Regions from separate parts of the Pseudomonas sp. 2835 genome, predicted to be linked through region 4. Evidence: predicted binding sites of a transcription regulator. Region 4 holds the regulator's gene; each other region holds the start of a gene.

What was found. The regulator FliA, encoded in region 4, starts transcription of late flagellar genes. The targets are predictions, from matches to a motif close to CTAAAGTTTNNNNNNNNNNNGCCGNTAA.
Region 1: ABIE20_RS22130 (flagellar protein MotY) is a predicted target of FliA. The motif match lies at 2,184-2,211, and genes of this name have one in related genera.
Region 2: ABIE20_RS12515 (methyl-accepting chemotaxis protein) is a predicted target of FliA. The motif match lies at 2,308-2,335, and genes of this name have one in related genera.
Region 3: ABIE20_RS13380 (methyl-accepting chemotaxis protein) is a predicted target of FliA. The motif match lies at 2,274-2,301, and genes of this name have one in related genera.

Annotation. Positions count from the first base shown of each region.
Region 1 is NZ_JBNDLE010000019.1:34,478-38,686, reverse strand. Features, by position in the region: gene ABIE20_RS22135 (argininosuccinate synthase) at 1-1,064, opposite strand, end outside; gene ABIE20_RS22130 (flagellar protein MotY) at 1,194-2,147, opposite strand; gene pyrC (dihydroorotase) at 2,278-3,324, shown strand; gene rnt (ribonuclease T) at 3,381-3,992, shown strand; gene ABIE20_RS22115 (peroxiredoxin) at 4,054-4,209, opposite strand, start outside.
Region 2 is NZ_JBNDLE010000007.1:143,487-147,695, reverse strand. Features, by position in the region: gene ABIE20_RS12520 (flavin monoamine oxidase family protein) at 1-632, shown strand, start outside; gene ABIE20_RS12515 (methyl-accepting chemotaxis protein) at 622-2,247, opposite strand; gene ABIE20_RS12510 (hypothetical protein) at 2,522-2,752, shown strand; gene ABIE20_RS12505 (cell division protein ZapA) at 2,749-3,051, shown strand; partial or broken gene ABIE20_RS12500 (cache domain-containing protein) at 3,207-4,209, shown strand, end outside.
Region 3 is NZ_JBNDLE010000008.1:3,563-7,771, reverse strand. Features, by position in the region: gene ABIE20_RS13390 (NorM family multidrug efflux MATE transporter) at 1-1,144, opposite strand, end outside; gene ABIE20_RS13385 (LysR substrate-binding domain-containing protein) at 1,300-2,244, shown strand; gene ABIE20_RS13380 (methyl-accepting chemotaxis protein) at 2,400-4,209, shown strand, end outside.
Region 4 is NZ_JBNDLE010000012.1:82,332-86,540, forward strand. Features, by position in the region: gene flhF (flagellar biosynthesis protein FlhF) at 1-145, shown strand, start outside; gene fleN (flagellar synthesis regulator FleN) at 266-1,099, shown strand; gene fliA (RNA polymerase sigma factor FliA) at 1,096-1,836, shown strand; gene ABIE20_RS17980 (chemotaxis response regulator CheY) at 1,940-2,314, shown strand; gene ABIE20_RS17985 (protein phosphatase CheZ) at 2,334-3,122, shown strand; gene ABIE20_RS17990 (chemotaxis protein CheA) at 3,135-4,209, shown strand, end outside.

The DNA.
Region 1 (4,209 bases), on a different contig from region 4:
GTAACGATAACGTTGCCTTTGTACAATTTCAGGCGTACCACGCCGTTCACGTTGACCTGCGAAGCGTCGATCATCTGTTGCAGCATCAGACGCTCAGGGCTCCACCAGTACCCGGTGTAGATCAGGCTGGCGTACTTGGCCATCAGCTCATCTTTGAGGTGAGCGACTTCACGGTCCAGGGTGATCGACTCGATCGCCCGGTGGGCACGCAACATGATGGTGCCGCCCGGGGTTTCGTAGCAGCCGCGGGACTTCATGCCGACGTAACGGTTTTCGACGATGTCCAGGCGACCGATGCCGTTCTCGCCGCCGATGCGGTTGAGGGTGGCCAGTACGGTGGCCGGCGACATTTCAACGCCGTCCAGGGCAACGATGTCGCCGTTGCGGTAGGTCAGCTCCAGGTAGGTCGGAACGTCCGGGGCGGATTCTGGCGACTTGGTCCAGCGCCACATGTCTTCTTCGTGCTCGGTCCAGGTATCTTCCAGCACGCCGCCTTCATACGAGATGTGCAGCAGGTTGGCGTCCATCGAGTACGGCGACTTCTTCTTGCCGTGACGCTCGATCGGGATGCCGTGCTTCTCGGCGTAGTCCATCAGTTTTTCACGGGACAGCAGGTCCCATTCACGCCATGGCGCGATGACCTTGACGCCTGGCTTGAGCGCGTAGGCACCCAGCTCGAAACGGACCTGGTCGTTGCCTTTACCGGTGGCGCCATGGGAAATGGCATCGGCGCCGGTTTCGTTGGCAATTTCGATCAGGCGCTTGGCGATCAGCGGACGAGCGATGGAAGTACCCAGCAGGTACTCGCCTTCGTAGACGGTGTTGGCGCGGAACATCGGGAACACGAAGTCGCGTACGAATTCTTCGCGCAGGTCATCGATGTAGATTTCCTTGACGCCCATGGCCTGGGCCTTGGCGCGGGCCGGTTCGACCTCTTCGCCTTGTCCAAGGTCAGCGGTGAAGGTCACCACTTCACAGTTGTAGGTATCCTGCAGCCACTTGAGAATCACCGAAGTATCAAGGCCGCCGGAATACGCCAGTACGACCTTTTTTACGTCCGCCATGCCATCACTCCACGGGGTTGTACGGAAAGCCGTCGATTCTACCGGCCTTGCGACAAAATTTACAGTGGGGCGACAGCTTGTGACGACAAAGCGACAGGAACTGTCGAGAGCGCGACGGACGGTCGCACCTCAAGACTTGGCTACGGGCTTCCCGGAGTCGACTGCGCCAGCAGGGGCGGCGGTCGGTTTGGGCGCAGGCTCAACGGGTTTTTCTACCGGCTTCTCGACAGGCGCGACCCGATCGAGCTGAATGTTCACCCGGCGGTTGCGCGCACGATTGGCTGCGCTGTTGTTGCGCGCCAGCGGATAGCGCTCGCCATGGAAGCGCACGGTGATCTGCTCTTCGGGAATGCCGTGGGCCTTGAGGTACTCCATCACCGCCAGCGCCCGGCGCCGCGACAGGTCGCGATTGGTCAGGCGGTTGCCGCTGTTGTCGGAGTGACCGTCGAGCTCGATATGGTTGACGGTCGGGTCGGCCTTGAGAAAGTCGAGGATCACGTCCAGGCGTGCCCGGGCATCGGCATCCAGGTCAATGCCGCCCCCCGGGAAGCCGACCCGCGCCTGACGCACCTGGTCATAGTTCATCGGCAACAGTTTTGCCGCACAGGCCTGGTAATCGCCATAGGCCTTGCTGAATTTGACCGGCAATACCCGTACTTCCATGGTCCGCCCGGCTTCACCGGCAAAATTGCGCACCACGGTGCTGCGGCCATCGAGCAAACCGTTGATCAGGCGGCTGGCCTGGCCCTGGGAGCTGGTGAAGAGCACGCCACTGCGAGCCATGCGCACCGCCCCCAGGTTGATGTCGCCACGTCCGGGCTGCCACGGCGCAGCTGCCGCCAGCAGGGTGGCAGAACCGGCACCCAGTACATTGCTGCTTGAACGCAGCTGGAAGGTTGGCTGCTCGCCGGCACGACGAACGAACTCGCCGCTGCCGAAATCGGCAATAGGTTGAACCAGCCGACATTCGAACTGATCGCCTTCGACCTTCCACTCGACGTTCTCCAGACGGGTCTGGAAAGTGAGTGCCATGGCGGGCATGCTGGCAAACACACTGAGCAGGGCTAGATAACGCTGGCGCACGGGCGGCTCCACAGATTTTCACGGTATACCTGCACGCTATCGGTCGGGCGTGGCAAAACTTGATAGCGAGTGCTCGTAACCGGCTTTTCCGGTAGCATTCACCTTGAGTTCGACCCGCCTGGAATCCCCAATGTCCGACCGCCTGACCCTCCTGCGTCCCGACGACTGGCACATCCATCTTCGTGATGGCGCTGTATTGCCGCATACCGTCGGTGACGTTGCGCGCACCTTTGCCCGCGCAATCATCATGCCCAACCTGGTACCACCGGTGCGCAACGCCGCCCAAGCCGGTGCCTACCGCGAGCGCATCCTCGCTGCACGCCCTGCCGGCAGCCGTTTCGAGCCGCTGATGGTGCTGTACCTCACCGACCGCACCCAGCCCGAGGAAATCCGCGCGGCCAAGGCCACCGGTTTTGTCCATGCCGCCAAGATGTATCCGGCCGGCGCGACAACCAACTCCGATTCCGGCGTGACCAGTGTCGACAAGATCTTCCCGGTGCTCGAAGCCATGGCCGAGGTCGGCATGCCACTGCTGGTGCACGGTGAAGTCACGCGCCCCGAGATCGACGTGTTCGACCGCGAGAAGCTGTTTATCGACGAGCACCTGCGCCGTGTGGTCGAACGCTTCCCGACCCTCAAGGTGGTGTTCGAACACATCACCACCAGCGAAGCCGTGCAGTTCGTCAACGAGGCCCCGGCCAACGTCGGCGCGACCATCACCGCCCAGCACCTGCTGTACAACCGCAACCACATGCTGGTGGGCGGTATTCGTCCGCACTTCTATTGCCTGCCGATCCTCAAGCGCAACACCCACCAGGTGGCCTTGCTGGACGCCGCCACCAGCGTCAGCAGCAAGTTCTTCCTCGGTACCGACTCGGCGCCGCATGCCCAGCACGCCAAGGAAGCCGCCTGTGGCTGTGCCGGTTGCTACACCGCCTATGCCGCGATCGAGCTGTACGCCGAGGCATTCGAGCAGCGCAACGCGCTGGACAAGCTCGAAGGCTTCGCCAGCCTGCACGGCCCGGCCTTCTACGGCCTGCCGGCAAACACCGATAGCATTACCCTGGTCCGCGACAGCTGGACCGCCCCAAACAGCTTGCCGTTCGGTGAGCAGACCGTTATCCCGCTGCGCGCCGGTGAGCAACTGCGCTGGCGCCTGCTGGAGGAAACTGCGTGAGCGAAGATCAGTACGAAGACGACCAGGAAGGTCATGGCGGCGGTCCGCGCCATCCGATGGCTGAACGCTTTCGCGGTTACCTGCCGGTAGTGGTCGACGTCGAGACCGGCGGTTTCAACAGCGCCACCGATGCCCTGCTGGAGATCGCCGCAGTCACCATCGGCATGGATGAAAAAGGCTTCCTGTTCCCGGAACACACCTATTTCTTCCGCGTCGAGCCGTTCGAAGGCGCCAACATCGAGCAAGCGGCCCTGGAGTTCACCGGGATCAAGCTCGACCATCCGCTGCGCATGGCGGTGAGCGAAGAGTCGGCGCTGACCGATATCTTCCGTGGCGTACGCAAGGCGCTCAAGGCCAATGGCTGCAAACGGGCGATCCTGGTCGGCCACAACAGCAGCTTCGACCTGGGCTTCCTCAACGCCGCCGTGGCCCGCCACGACATGAAACGCAACCCGTTTCATCCGTTCTCAAGCTTCGACACCGCGACTCTTGCCGGCCTTGCCTATGGCCAGACCGTGCTGGCGCGTGCCTGCCAGAGCGCCGACATCGACTTCGATGGCCGTGAGGCGCACTCGGCGCGTTACGACACCGAGAAGACTGCCGAGCTGTTCTGCGGGATCGTCAACCGCTGGAAAGAAATGGGCGGCTGGCAGGACTTCAACGACTGAAGCCTGTGCACCGTGCATAAAAAAACCGGCCATCAAGGCCGGTTTTTTTATGCCTGGCAAATTACAGCTTGCCAGCGTTCTCGCTCAGGTAAGCAGCAACGCCTTCTGGCGAAGCGGTCATGCCCTTGTCGCCTTTTTTCCAGTTGGCAGGGCAGACTTCGCCGTGCTCTTCGTGGAATTGCAGGGCGTCGACCAGACGCAGCAGCTCGTCCATGTT
Region 2 (4,209 bases), on a different contig from region 4:
CGGCCAAGATTTTTGCCGCTACCCGCGAGCCGTTCTGGAACCAACGCGGGCCGGACGGCAAGCAACTGATGAGTATTACCCTGTCTGACCGTCTGACCCGCGGCACCTACCTGGTGGACTACAGCCGAAACCCGGGAACCTACAAAGGCAGCGGGATTTTCCTGATGTATACCTGGAATAACGACAGCCTGAAGTTTCTTGGCGATCGCCAGGGCAGCCTGCCGCAACATGGCGAGTTGTGCACAGCCTTGCTCGATCAGGTTTATCCCGGCCTTGACCTGGCTTCGCATTTCCCTGCGGCAGACCCCTTTGTCGAAATCAACTGGGAGAACGAGCCTTTCTACCTTGGGGCTTTCAAGATGAACCTGCCGGGCCAGTACGAGTACCAGCGGCTGTTGTTCAGCCAGTTCAAGGAGGGCAGTGACGGTAGCGCGGTGGATGGTTTCATTCTGGCCGGCGACGATGTGTCCTGGACCGGCGGTTGGGCCGAAGGGGCGGTGACCACGGCACTCAATGCCGTGGACAAACTGGCCACGCGCTACAACAACGGCTTCAGCCCCGAGGGTGGCCCCATTGCGCAGTGGGACCCCCTCAAGCCGGCTGCGCTAGCCGATCTGCAGGTCAAACGCTAAAGCGCGCCACCAGCCCGCTCAGGTCCACTGCCAGGCGCGACAGCTCGGCACTGGCGGCGCTGGTCTGGTGGGCGCCGGTGGCCGATTGCACCGACAGGTCGTTGATGTTGACCAGGTTGCGGTCTACTTCGCGGGCAACCTGGGCCTGCTCTTCGGCGGCGCTGGCGATCACCAGGTTGCGCTCGTTGATCTCGGCCACTGCGCCGGTAATGGTTTCCAGCGCCAGGCCGGCGCCACGGGCGATGTTCAGGGTCGACTCGGCGCGTTCGGTGCTGTTGCGCATGGAGTTGACCGCCTGCTCGGTGCCGCCCTGGATACTGCCGATCATCCGCTCGATTTCGCTGGTCGACTGCTGGGTGCGGTGGGCCAGGGCGCGTACTTCATCGGCCACCACGGCAAAGCCGCGGCCGGCTTCCCCAGCACGGGCCGCTTCGATGGCGGCGTTGAGTGCCAGCAGGTTGGTCTGGTCGGCCAGGCCGCGAATCACGTCGAGCACCTTGCCGATATCGCGCGACTCTTCCGCCAGGTTACCGATCAGTTCGGCAGTGCCTTGCACGTCGGTGCTCATGCGCTCGATGGCGCTGACGGTTTCCATGACCAGGTCACGGCCGTCACCGGCCGAGCGGGTGGCTTCCTTGGAGGCTTCCGAGGTGCTCACGGCATTGCGCGCGACTTCTTCCACGGCGCTGGTCATCTCGGTGACGGCGGTGGCGGCCTGTTCGATTTCGTTGTTCTGCTGTTGCAGGCCACGGGCGCTTTCGTCGGTGACGCTGTTGAGCTCTTCAGCCGCCGACGCCAGTTGGGTGGCCGAGCCGGAAATCTGCTGCAGGGTATCGCGCAGCTTGTTCTGCATCTTGGCCATGGCCTTGAGCAGGCGCGCCGCTTCGTCCTGGCCTTCGGCGTGGATGCTGCGGGTCAGGTCGCCTTCGGCAATGCGCTCGGCGGCCTGCAGGGCTTCGTCGATCGGCTTGACGATGCTGCGGGTCAGCAGCAGGGCGCAGATCAGGGTCAGGGCGGTGGCGGCCAGCAGCAGGCCGATCACCAGAGTCACGGCATTGGAATATTGGTCGGCGGCGGTGCGGTTGATCTCGCTGGTTTGTTCGGTGTTGATGCTGACCAGTTGATCCATGACGCTGTTGATCTGCTCGGAGCTGTCGAGCATGTCGCGGTTGATCAGGTTGCGCAGGGTGTCCAGGTCGTTGCTCTGCGAGGCCAGGCGCATGCGGTTTTCCAGCTGGCGGTACTGGCCCAGCAACTGCACGTACTGGTTGTAGGCCGAGCGCTCCTGGTTGCCGAAGATCAGCGGCTCGTAGTTGCGGCGCGCGTCGTCGATCTGCTGGTTGCGCTGGTCGATCAGCTTGAGGGTGGCCTGCAGGGTGTCGGCTTCGCGGTTGAGCAGCAGGCGGTACGACAGGGTGCGCAGGCGCAGGGTCAGCTGGGTCAGTTGGTCGAGGTTGGTCAGGCTTGGTACCGTCGAGGTTTCGATGGTTTCGCCGGCCTGGCGAATCTTGCTCATCTGGTTCAGGGCGAACAGACCGAGGGCCAGCATCAGCGCACCGATCAGAGCAAAGCCCAGAAGCGCGCGCGGGGCGATATTCATGTTGCGTAGGGACATGGTGGTATCCAGGAGGGAAAAGGGCACGCGAACCGTGCGCAGGAGTCAGGACTGCCATGCCTATCGGTCGGCCGGGTAAAGACTTGAGCGGGCGAAGATGAAATTGTGAGGCAGCTATCTTTTTTCCTGACCGGTGGTAGGCAAAACGGGGAACCGGACCCGGATCGGTGGGTCAATCTGCACCAGGCCGAAGCGTCTAAACCCGATATCCCTGGCTAGCACGCGGACTTTTCTTTATCGTGTGCGCCCCCTGAAACACCCCGAGAAGGCAATCATGTTGGAAACTTCCCTTAGTCAACTGGAACAACTGGTCAGCGACCTGGTACAGAAGAATCAGGAACTGACCGAGCGCAACGCGCAGATCAGCGCCGAACTGGCCCAGGCCAAAGATGAAAACGACAGCCTGCAACTGAGCCTGCTGGAGCAGGAAGAAAAGCAGGGCGCTACCGCCGCGCGCATCCAGGCCCTGGTTGAGCGTGCCAGCGCTGGTGCCGTGAACGCATGAAAACCTCAGCGCAGCCGATCAATGTCGTGTCGATCCTCGGCAGCGATTATTCGATCAAGGCCCCCGAAGGCCAGGAGCAGGCGCTGGCGCAAGCGGTGCAGATGCTCAATGCCTCATTGGCCGATACCAAGCGTAAATACCCGACCCTGATCGGCGACAAGCTGCTGGTACTGGCAGCCCTCAACCTGTGCTCGCAGCAGATCGAACTGCAACAGCAGCACCAGCAGGCCCTCGACCGTTACCAAGAGCAAGTCAACGCCACGGTCGATGTGATTGCCCGGACCATCAGCAACAGCTGATCGTATCCAAACCCCTCGCTTCAACCTTTTGCCAGCTCACCGCCTTCGGGAGGGTGGGCCGGCATTGCTGTGGATTAGTGTCATTATTGTATTTCCTGTTGTATACAATTGGCCTGTGTCTTGCACTACAGGGCTTATTTACCCAGGGGAAATACATGCAGTTCTGGAGGCGCAGTATCCAGTGGCAATTGATCGCAAGCATGGGCGCAGCGCTGTTGCTGAGCATTCTGGTGGTGGTCGGCATCTACAGCGTGGCGGTCAATCGCCTGACCGAACGTTACCTGGTCGACACTGCCTTGCCGGCAAGCATTGAGGCGATTCGTAACGACATCGAGCGCATGCTTGGCCGGCCATTGACGGCGGCGGCCGATATCGCCAACAACACAATGCTGCGCGACTGGCTGGCGGCGGGTGAAGACAGCGCCCAGGCGCCGCAATTCATCGAGTACCTCGAAGCCCTGCGCAAGCAGAATCATGCGTTCACCGCGCTGTTTGCCGCGACCGCGAGCAACCACTACTACAACGAGAAAGGCCTGGACCGTACCCTCAGCCGCAGCAACCCGGTGGACAAGTGGTTCTTTGGTTTCATCGACAGCGGCAACCCGCGCCTGCTGAACATCGACACCGATGGCAGCACCGGTGAACTGGCGCTGTTCATCGACTATCGGGTGGAAAAAGCCGGGCAACTGGTGGGCATCGCCGGGCTGGGCCTGCGCATGACCGAGCTGTCTGAACTGATCCACAACTTCAGTTTTGGCGAGCACGGGCGAGTCATGCTGGTGCGCGGCGACGGTTTGATCCAGGTGCATCCGCAGGCGCAGTTCAGCGGCAAGCGGCAATTGGCCGAACAGATTGGTGGCGAGGCTGCCAAAGTTGTCTTGAGCCGTGAGCAGGGCTTGCACAGCAGCCGCTTCGAGCGCGATGGCGAGGGCTATCTGGCCCTCAGCCTACCGCTGCGTGACCTCAACTGGACGTTGGTCGCCGAAGTGCCAGAAGCCCAGATCTACGCCCAGGTGCGCGAGACCGTCTGGCTGACCAGCCTGATCGGCGGCGCCGTGGCATTGGTGTCGCTGTTGCTGGTGGTGCTGCTGGCGCGCTGTATCGTGCGGCCGATCCGTCGTGTGACCGGAGCCTTGATGGCCATCGGCAATGGTGGTG
Region 3 (4,209 bases), on a different contig from region 4:
AGCCCATGGCGATGGTTTGCACGCCGTCGAACAGCTCGAACCAGGCGGCGACCATCAACAGGCTTACCGCCAGCTGGATGATGTCGGCAAAGGCCGGGTCCCCGTGGTCGAGGAACAGCCCCACCAGCGGGTCTGGCAGCAGCCAGAAGAGCATGGCGAACATCAGCATCATCGCCGCGCCGAAGCCGATACCTACGCGGCCGGCATGGCGGGCCCCCAACAGGTTGTCGGCACCGTAATAGAGCCCGACACGCATGGTCACGGCGTACGACAGGCCAGCCGGAATCATGAATGCGGTAGAGACGATCTGCAGGGCAATCTGGTGCGCGGCAAGCTCGGTGCTGCCGAGCACGCCCATGCACAGCGCGGCGAAGGCGAACAGGCCGACTTCCACGGTGTAGGTGCCGCCAATCGGCAGGCCCAGGCGCCACAACTCACGCAGGGCCGGCCACGACGGGCGGCTCAGGCCCTGGCGAATCGGGTAGGGCGCATACGCCGGGTGCCAGCGGATATACAGCGCCATGGCCACGGCCATGCAGTTGGCAACGATTGCGGTCACCAGGCCGATGCCCACCAGGCCCAACTTCGGCAGGCCGAACATGCCTTCGATCAGCGCATAGTTGAGCAGGAAATTGGCTACCGTACCGATCAGGCTGATGACCATCACCGGCGTCGAGCGGCCAATGGCGCTGGTAAAGCCGCGCAGGGCCATGAAGCTCAGGTAGCCGGGCAGGGCGAAGGGCAGCAACAGCAGGAACTGTGTGGCGGCCTCGACGTTGTTCGGGCTCTGGCCGAGCAATAGCAGTACCGGCTCCAGGTTCCACAGCGCCAAAGCCGCCACCAGAGCCATGACCCAGGCCAGCCACAACCCGGCCTGGGTCAGGCGGGTGGCGCCGGCGATGTCGCCAGCACCCTTGCGAATTGCCACCAGGGTGCCGACAGCAGCGATCACGCCCAGGCAGAAAATCGACACGAACGAATAACTCGCCGCGCCCAGGCCGCCACCGGCCAAGGCCTGCGGGCTGATGCGGGCCATCATCAGGGTGTCGGTGAGCACCATCAGCATGTGCGCCAACTGCGAGGCAATCAGCGGCCCGGCCAGGCGCAGCAAAGCCTTGAGTTCTTGGGTAGGCGCAGCCTGCATGGAGTCGTCCTTTTCTTACGCGATAGATTCAAAGCGTGAAAGTCTGAGGCTTCGTGCGGTTATCCACAAAAGGATAATAGCGATGGTTGGCATGATTAAAACTCATGGGAGTATGATCCTGGCGATCGCTTGTGGATAACTCGGAGCCCGCCGCCATGTCTCGCCGTTTACCGCCTCTGTACGCACTGCGGGCCTTCGAAGCGGCTGCCCGACACAGTTCGTTCACCCGCGCCGCAGATGAGTTATCGATAACCCAAAGTGCGGTCAGCCGGCACATCCGCACCCTTGAAGATCACTTCGCCTGCCGTTTGTTCGTGCGCAATGGCCGCAGCCTGCAACTCAGCGAAGCGGCGCGTTTGCTCTTGCCGGGTGTGCGCGAAGGCTTCGCCGCGCTGGAACGGGCTTGCAACACCCTGCGCAGCGAAGACGACATCCTGCGCATGAAAGCCCCTTCGACCCTGACCATGCGCTGGCTGCTGGCGCGCCTCAGTCGCTTTCGCCACCTGCAGCCGGGCAACGAGGTGCAACTGACCAGCGCCTGGATGGATGTCGATCATGTCGATTTCAACCATGAACCTTTCGACTGCGCGGTGTTGCTCAGCGATGGTCACTTTCCGCCGGATTGGGAGGTCAAGCGGCTGTTCTCCGAGCTGTTGATCCCGGTCGGCGCGCCGGAACTGCTCAAGGAAGGATCCTGGGACGAGCGGCGCCTGGCTGCTGTCGAGCTGCTGCATCCGACCCCCGACAAGCGCGACTGGCGCAGTTGGCTGGCGCGCATGGACCTCACTGACAAGGTGTCGCTCAAGGGCGGCCAGGTGTTCGACACCCTGGAGCTGGGCATGATCGCCGCGGCCCGCGGTTATGGCGTATCCATGGGCGACTTGCTGATGGTTGCCGAGGACGTCGCCCAGGGCCGCCTGAGCCTGCCGTGGCCGACGGCAGTGGCCAGTGGGCTGGACTACTACCTGGTCTGGCCCAGGACCCGCCCCGGTGGTGAGCGCTTGCGGCGCCTGAGCGATTTTCTGCAAGGCGAAGCGGATTCCATGGACCTGCCCAAGGTAGAAATACTGGGGTTATCAGCGCCTATCGGAGCCGGTTGAACGTTTGCGCAGGATAACCCTGTTGCATGCTCAAGTATTGCTCCGCGCCGCCGAAGCAGAGGCATCAGAACCACGCCTAGATGGTTCGATTCCCGTATTGATGCGGACGGTCAGCGTGATCAGGACGATCCCGGCCCCTCTTGCCAGGAGCTTTCATGTCTCAACCCCGTGCCCGGATTGCCTCGCAACTCGGTATCGCCCTTGCCATCGTGCTGGCTGTGGTGATTACCGGTAGCACCCTGTTTGCCCTGCGTTCGCTGGACAACGCCAACCTGATCACCCGCCAGGAACACCTGGCCAGTGAAGCGCGCTTGCTCGCCGATCAGCTCGACACTTTTCACAGCACCCTGCGCGAAAGCACCCAGCGCCTCAGCGGGCTGTTCGAGAAGCGCTTTGCCGCCGGTTTGCAGCTGCATCCCGGGGAGTCGGTGACGGTCGCCGGGGTTGCCACGCCCGCGCTGTACCTGGGTGAGCAATTGCTCAACAACGACTTTCGCCAGGTGGATGATTTCCGCCAGATGACCGCAGGCGTTGCCACCTTGTTCGTGCGCAGCGGCGACGATTTCATTCGTATCAGCACCTCGCTGACCAAGCAGGACGGCAGCCGCGCCATTGGCACGCTGCTCGACCGCCAGCACCCGGCTTACGCGCGCTTGCTCGCCGGTCAAGCCTATGTTGGCCGGGCCAACCTGTTCGAACGCGACTACATGACCCAGTACACCCCGGTGCGTGACGGCAGTGGGCGGGTGATCGCGGTGCTGTTTGTCGGCTTCGACTACACCGACGCGCAGAAGGCCCAGTTCGCCAACCTCGGACGTTTTCGTATCGGCCAGACCGGTTCACTGGCCTTGCTCGACGACAAGCAGCACTGGTTGGTGCCGCCAGCAGGTGTGCGTGCGGACAGTCAGGCGGCACAGGCGCTTGCCGGGTTTACCGCGGGCGAGGGGCGTTTCTGGCATGACGGCGTTGAAGAACTGTTCAGCGTGACCGTGCCGTTTGCCGGCGGGCCGTGGACGGTGGTGGCCAGCATGCCGAAGGCGGAAATCCGCGCGGTGACCTGGAGCGTCGGTACCCGCCTGGCCATCGGCAGTTTGCTGGCGATGTTGCTGGCGGTCGCCGCCACCCTGTGGCTACTGCGCCGCCGTTTGCGCCCCTTGGGTGACCTCTTGCAGCAAGCGCAGGCTCTTGGCGCCGGTGACCTGCAGGCGCGCTTGCGGGTATCGCGCGATGACGAAATCGGCCAGCTGGCACACAGCTTCAACCAGATGGGCGAAGCGCTGGCGAGCATGGTTGAGCACATTCGTGCAGCAGCGGAGCAAGTCAGCAGTCGTGCCCAGGCGTTGTCGGCGATGTCCTCCGGGGCCTGTGAGGGCATGGAACAACAGTCCGGCGAAATCACCAGCATGGCCGGTGCCGTCGAGCAGTTCAGCGCCACCTCGATGAACATCGCCAAGAACATGGGCAGCACCGAACGCATGGCTCAGGACAACGTCCAGCAAACCCGCATTGGCCGCGCTTCGATGGACCAGGCGTCGGCGTCTCTGGAGCAGATCGCCAGCGCCCTGGCCGGCACTGCCACCGTGATCGACACCCTGGGCCTGCGCTCCGAGGAAATTGGCGGCATCGTCGGCGTGATCACTTCGATTGCCGAGCAGACCAACCTGCTGGCCCTGAACGCTGCCATCGAAGCGGCGCGGGCCGGTGAGCAGGGCCGGGGCTTTGCCGTGGTTGCCGACGAGGTGCGCAACCTGGCCTCGCGTACCCGCCAGGCTACCGATGAAATCTCGGCGATGATCGGCAGCATCCAGCAGGAAACCGGCAACGCCATCAGCACCATGGAGCAGGGCAACCGCCTGATGCAGGAAGGTCTGGAGCGCAATGCCAAGGTTGCTGCGGCGCTGGCGCAGATCGATGAGCGCAGCCGCTCGGCGGGGGAGCAATTTGCCGCCATTACCACCGCCACCC
Region 4 (4,209 bases):
CATTCCTGACGACCTGCACCTGCCGCGCCGGCACCAGTTGGTCAGCCGCGCAGTGAGCGTGCAGATGCAGGACGAGCCCAGCGAAGAGGCCATGGCCGACATGTTCGCTGATCTCTACCACAGCTCCGGCAAACGCGTGGGCTGAGGTGAATATGAATACGTTGCAAAGTACCTACATCAATGGTCTGCCAGGCATTTTTCAGGTGTTGAAAGCGCAGCCCAGTCATGTGGCCTCGGTCTAAGTAAGACAAGGTAAAGAACAAACATGGGTAGCATGCATCCCGTACAGGTGATCGCCGTGACCGGTGGCAAAGGTGGCGTCGGCAAGACTAACGTGTCAGTGAACCTGTCGCTGGCGCTGGCTGAGCTTGGCCGTCGGGTCATGCTGCTGGACGCCGACCTGGGTCTGGCCAACGTCGACGTGCTCCTGGGCCTGACGCCCAAGCGTACCCTGGCCGACGTCATCGAAGGCCGTTGCGAGTTGCGCGACGTGTTGCTGCAAGGCCCCGGCGGTGTGCGCATCGTGCCGGCGGCCTCGGGCACGCAGAGCATGGTGCACCTGGCCCCGGCCCAGCACGCCGGCCTGATCCAGGCCTTCAGCGAGATCGGCGACAACCTCGACGTGCTGGTGATCGACACCGCTGCGGGTATCGGTGACTCGGTAGTCAGTTTTGTCCGCGCCGCCCAGGAAGTGCTGCTGGTGGTGTGCGACGAGCCCACTTCGATCACCGACGCCTACGCCCTGATCAAGCTGCTCAACCGTGATTACGGCATGAACCGCTTCCGCGTCCTGGCGAACATGGCCCAGAGCCCTCAGGAGGGGCGCAACCTGTTCGCCAAGTTGACCAAGGTCACTGATCGCTTCCTCGATGTCGCCTTACAATACGTCGGTGCGGTGCCTTACGACGAATGCGTGCGCAAGGCGGTGCAGAAGCAGCGAGCGGTCTATGAAGCCTTCCCGCGTTCCAAGTGCGCGCTGGCATTCAAGGCCATTGCCCAGAAGGTCGATAGCTGGCCGCTGCCTGCCAACCCACGGGGGCACCTGGAGTTCTTCGTCGAGCGCCTGGTGCAACCGACGAGTGCGGGTCCGGTGCTATGAACGCCAGCGGTTATCGGATGTACAGCAAGGCTTCGCGTGACGCCCAGTACGAGCTGATCGAGCGTTACGCGCCGCTGGTCAAGCGCATCGCCTACCACTTGCTGGCACGTCTGCCGGCCAGTGTGCAGGTGGAGGACCTGATCCAGGCCGGGATGATCGGCCTGCTTGAAGTCTCCAACAAGTACGACGCGAGCAAGGGGGCCAGTTTCGAGACCTACGCCGGCATCCGCATCCGCGGCGCCATGCTCGATGAAGTGCGCAAGGGTGACTGGGCACCGCGTTCGGTACACCGCAATACCCGCATGGTCAGTGACGCGATTCGTGCAATTGAAGCAAAAACCGGCCGTGACGCTAAAGATCACGAGGTTGCTGCCGAACTTCAATTGAGTCTCGATGATTATTACGGGATTTTGAATGACACCCTGGGCAGCCGCCTGTTCAGTTTCGACGACCTGTTGCAGGACGGCGAACATGAAGGCCTGCACGAGGACGGTGCCAGTGCCCAGCTCGAGCCTTCGCGCGATCTGGAAGACGAGCGTTTTCAGGCAGCCTTGGCCGATGCCATCGCCAACCTGCCGGAACGCGAGCGTCTGGTCCTGGCGCTGTACTACGACGAAGAGCTCAACCTCAAGGAGATCGGTGAGGTCCTGGGGGTGAGTGAGTCGCGTGTCAGCCAGTTGCACAGCCAGTGCGCGGCACGTTTGCGTGGTCGCCTGGGGGAATGGCGGGCGCGTTGAACGCAGGTTCGATGCAGTCGTGAAATGTAGTGCCGAATTGATTGAATGCGCGTTCCGCGCTGAACGCGTTAAAGACTGCTTGGAGGTCTAATTGAACAAAGACATGAAAATCCTCATCGTGGACGACTTCTCGACGATGCGGCGGATCATCAAGAACCTGTTGCGTGATCTGGGCTTTACCAACACCCAGGAAGCCGATGATGGCAACACTGCACTGCCGATGCTCGAAAGCGGTCATTTCGACTTTCTGGTGACCGACTGGAACATGCCTGGCATGTCCGGTATCGACCTGCTGCGCAAGGTGCGTGCCGACGAGCGTCTGAAACACCTGCCGGTGCTGATGGTGACTGCCGAAGCCAAGCGCGAGCAGATCATCGAAGCCGCCCAGGCCGGGGTCAACGGCTATGTGGTCAAGCCGTTCACCGCCCAGGTGCTGAAAGAAAAGATCGAAAAGATCTTCGAGCGCGTCAATAGCTGAGGTACGCCACGGGGGCGCTATGGAGCAAACACAATCATCCTTGGGCGAGTTCGAGTCGACACTCAAGAAACACGCCCGGGAACTGGTCGACAGCCTTGAACGAGGCAAGTTCGGCGACGCGGTGCAACTGATCCATCAGCTGAACCAGACCCGTGACCTTGGCCTGTATCAGGAAGTCGGAAAACTCACCCGTGAGCTGCACAGCGCGATCGTCAGTTTCCAGATCGACCCGCACATGCCGCAAGCCGAGGAAGTGTCGCAGATCACTGACGCGACCGAGCGCCTGTCCTACGTGGTCAAGCTGACCGAGGGCGCGGCCAACCGCACCATGGACCTGGTCGAAGCCAGCACACCGGTACTCAACGAGCTGAGCGACGAAGCCAAGGCGCTGAGCGTCGACTGGCAGCGCTTCATGCGCCGCGAAGTGGCGGCACCGGAGTTTCGTGAACTGGCCAAGCGTGTCGACAGTTTCCTGACGCGCAGCGAGGAGGGCAACCGCAAGGTCGCCAGCCACCTCAATGACATTCTTCTGGCTCAGGACTACCAAGACCTGACCGGCCAGGTGATCAAACGCGTCACGACGCTGGTCACCGAAGTAGAAAGCAATCTGCTCAAGCTCGTGCTGATGGCCAGTCAGGTCGACCGTTTTGCCGGTATCGAACATGACCACCAGCAGCTGCGCGCTGAAAAAGATCAAGAAAAACATCCGACTCGGGGTGAAGGTCCGCAGATTCATGCCGATAAGCGTGAAGACGTTGTGTCCGGTCAGGACGATGTCGACGATCTGCTGTCCAGTCTGGGTTTTTAGGGAGCACGTTTAATGAGCTTCGGCGCCGATGAAGAAATCCTTCAGGATTTCCTGGTAGAAGCCGGCGAAATTCTTGAGCAACTGTCCGAGCAACTGGTCGAGCTGGAAAGCCGTCCGGATGATGCCGACCTGCTCAATGCGATCTTTCGCGGTTTTCACACTGTAAAAGGGGGCGCCGGCTTCCTCCAGCTCAACGAGCTGGTGGAGTGCTGCCATATCGCCGAAAACGTGTTCGACATCCTGCGCAAGGGTGCCCGGCGCGTTGACTCCGAACTGATGGACGTGGTCCTGGAAGCCCTGGACACGGTCAACAGCATGTTCGGCCAGGTGCGCGAGCGCAGCGACATCACCCCGGCCACCCCTGAGCTGCTGGCGGCGCTGTCGCGCCTGGCCGAGCCTGCCGGGGAAGACGAAGTGGCAGCCCCTGCCGCTGAACCCGAGGTGGTTGAAGCGCCGGCGGCCGAGGCCGAGGCGGATATTACCGACACCGAATTCGAACAACTGCTCGACTCGCTCAATGCGGTCAAGGCCGAGGCAGAAGCCCAGGTCGCCGAGCCTGCCGGTGACGAAATCACCGACGCCGAGTTCGAGTCGCTGCTTGACCAGTTGCACGGCAAGGGCCAGTTCGCCGCCGACAACCTCGGCGCCGCCACTGAAGTACCAGCTGGCGCTGCCACCGCTGGCGACGCCAGTGGCGACATCACCGACGATGAATTCGAAGCGCTGCTCGACCAGTTGCACGGCAAGGGTACCTTTGCCGTCGATGCACTGCCGGGCGCTGCTGCCGCCCCAGTGGAGGCCGCTGCGCCTGCCGCGTCTGGCGATCACATCTCCGAGCATGAATTCGAAGCGCTGCTCGACGAGCTGCACGGCAAGGGCAAGTTCGTTCCCGATGCGGTTGCCACGGCCGCACCGGCTGCCACCGCAGCACCCGCGAAAGCTGCGGCCAAGCTTGCCCCGGCACCTGCCGCCAAGCCAGCTGCTGCGCCAGCCCCTGCGGCCAAAGCACCGGCTGCGGCACCTGCACGCCAGGCCGCTCCGGCTGCCGAGAAGCATCCTGCCAGCGAAACCGAAACCACCGTACGGG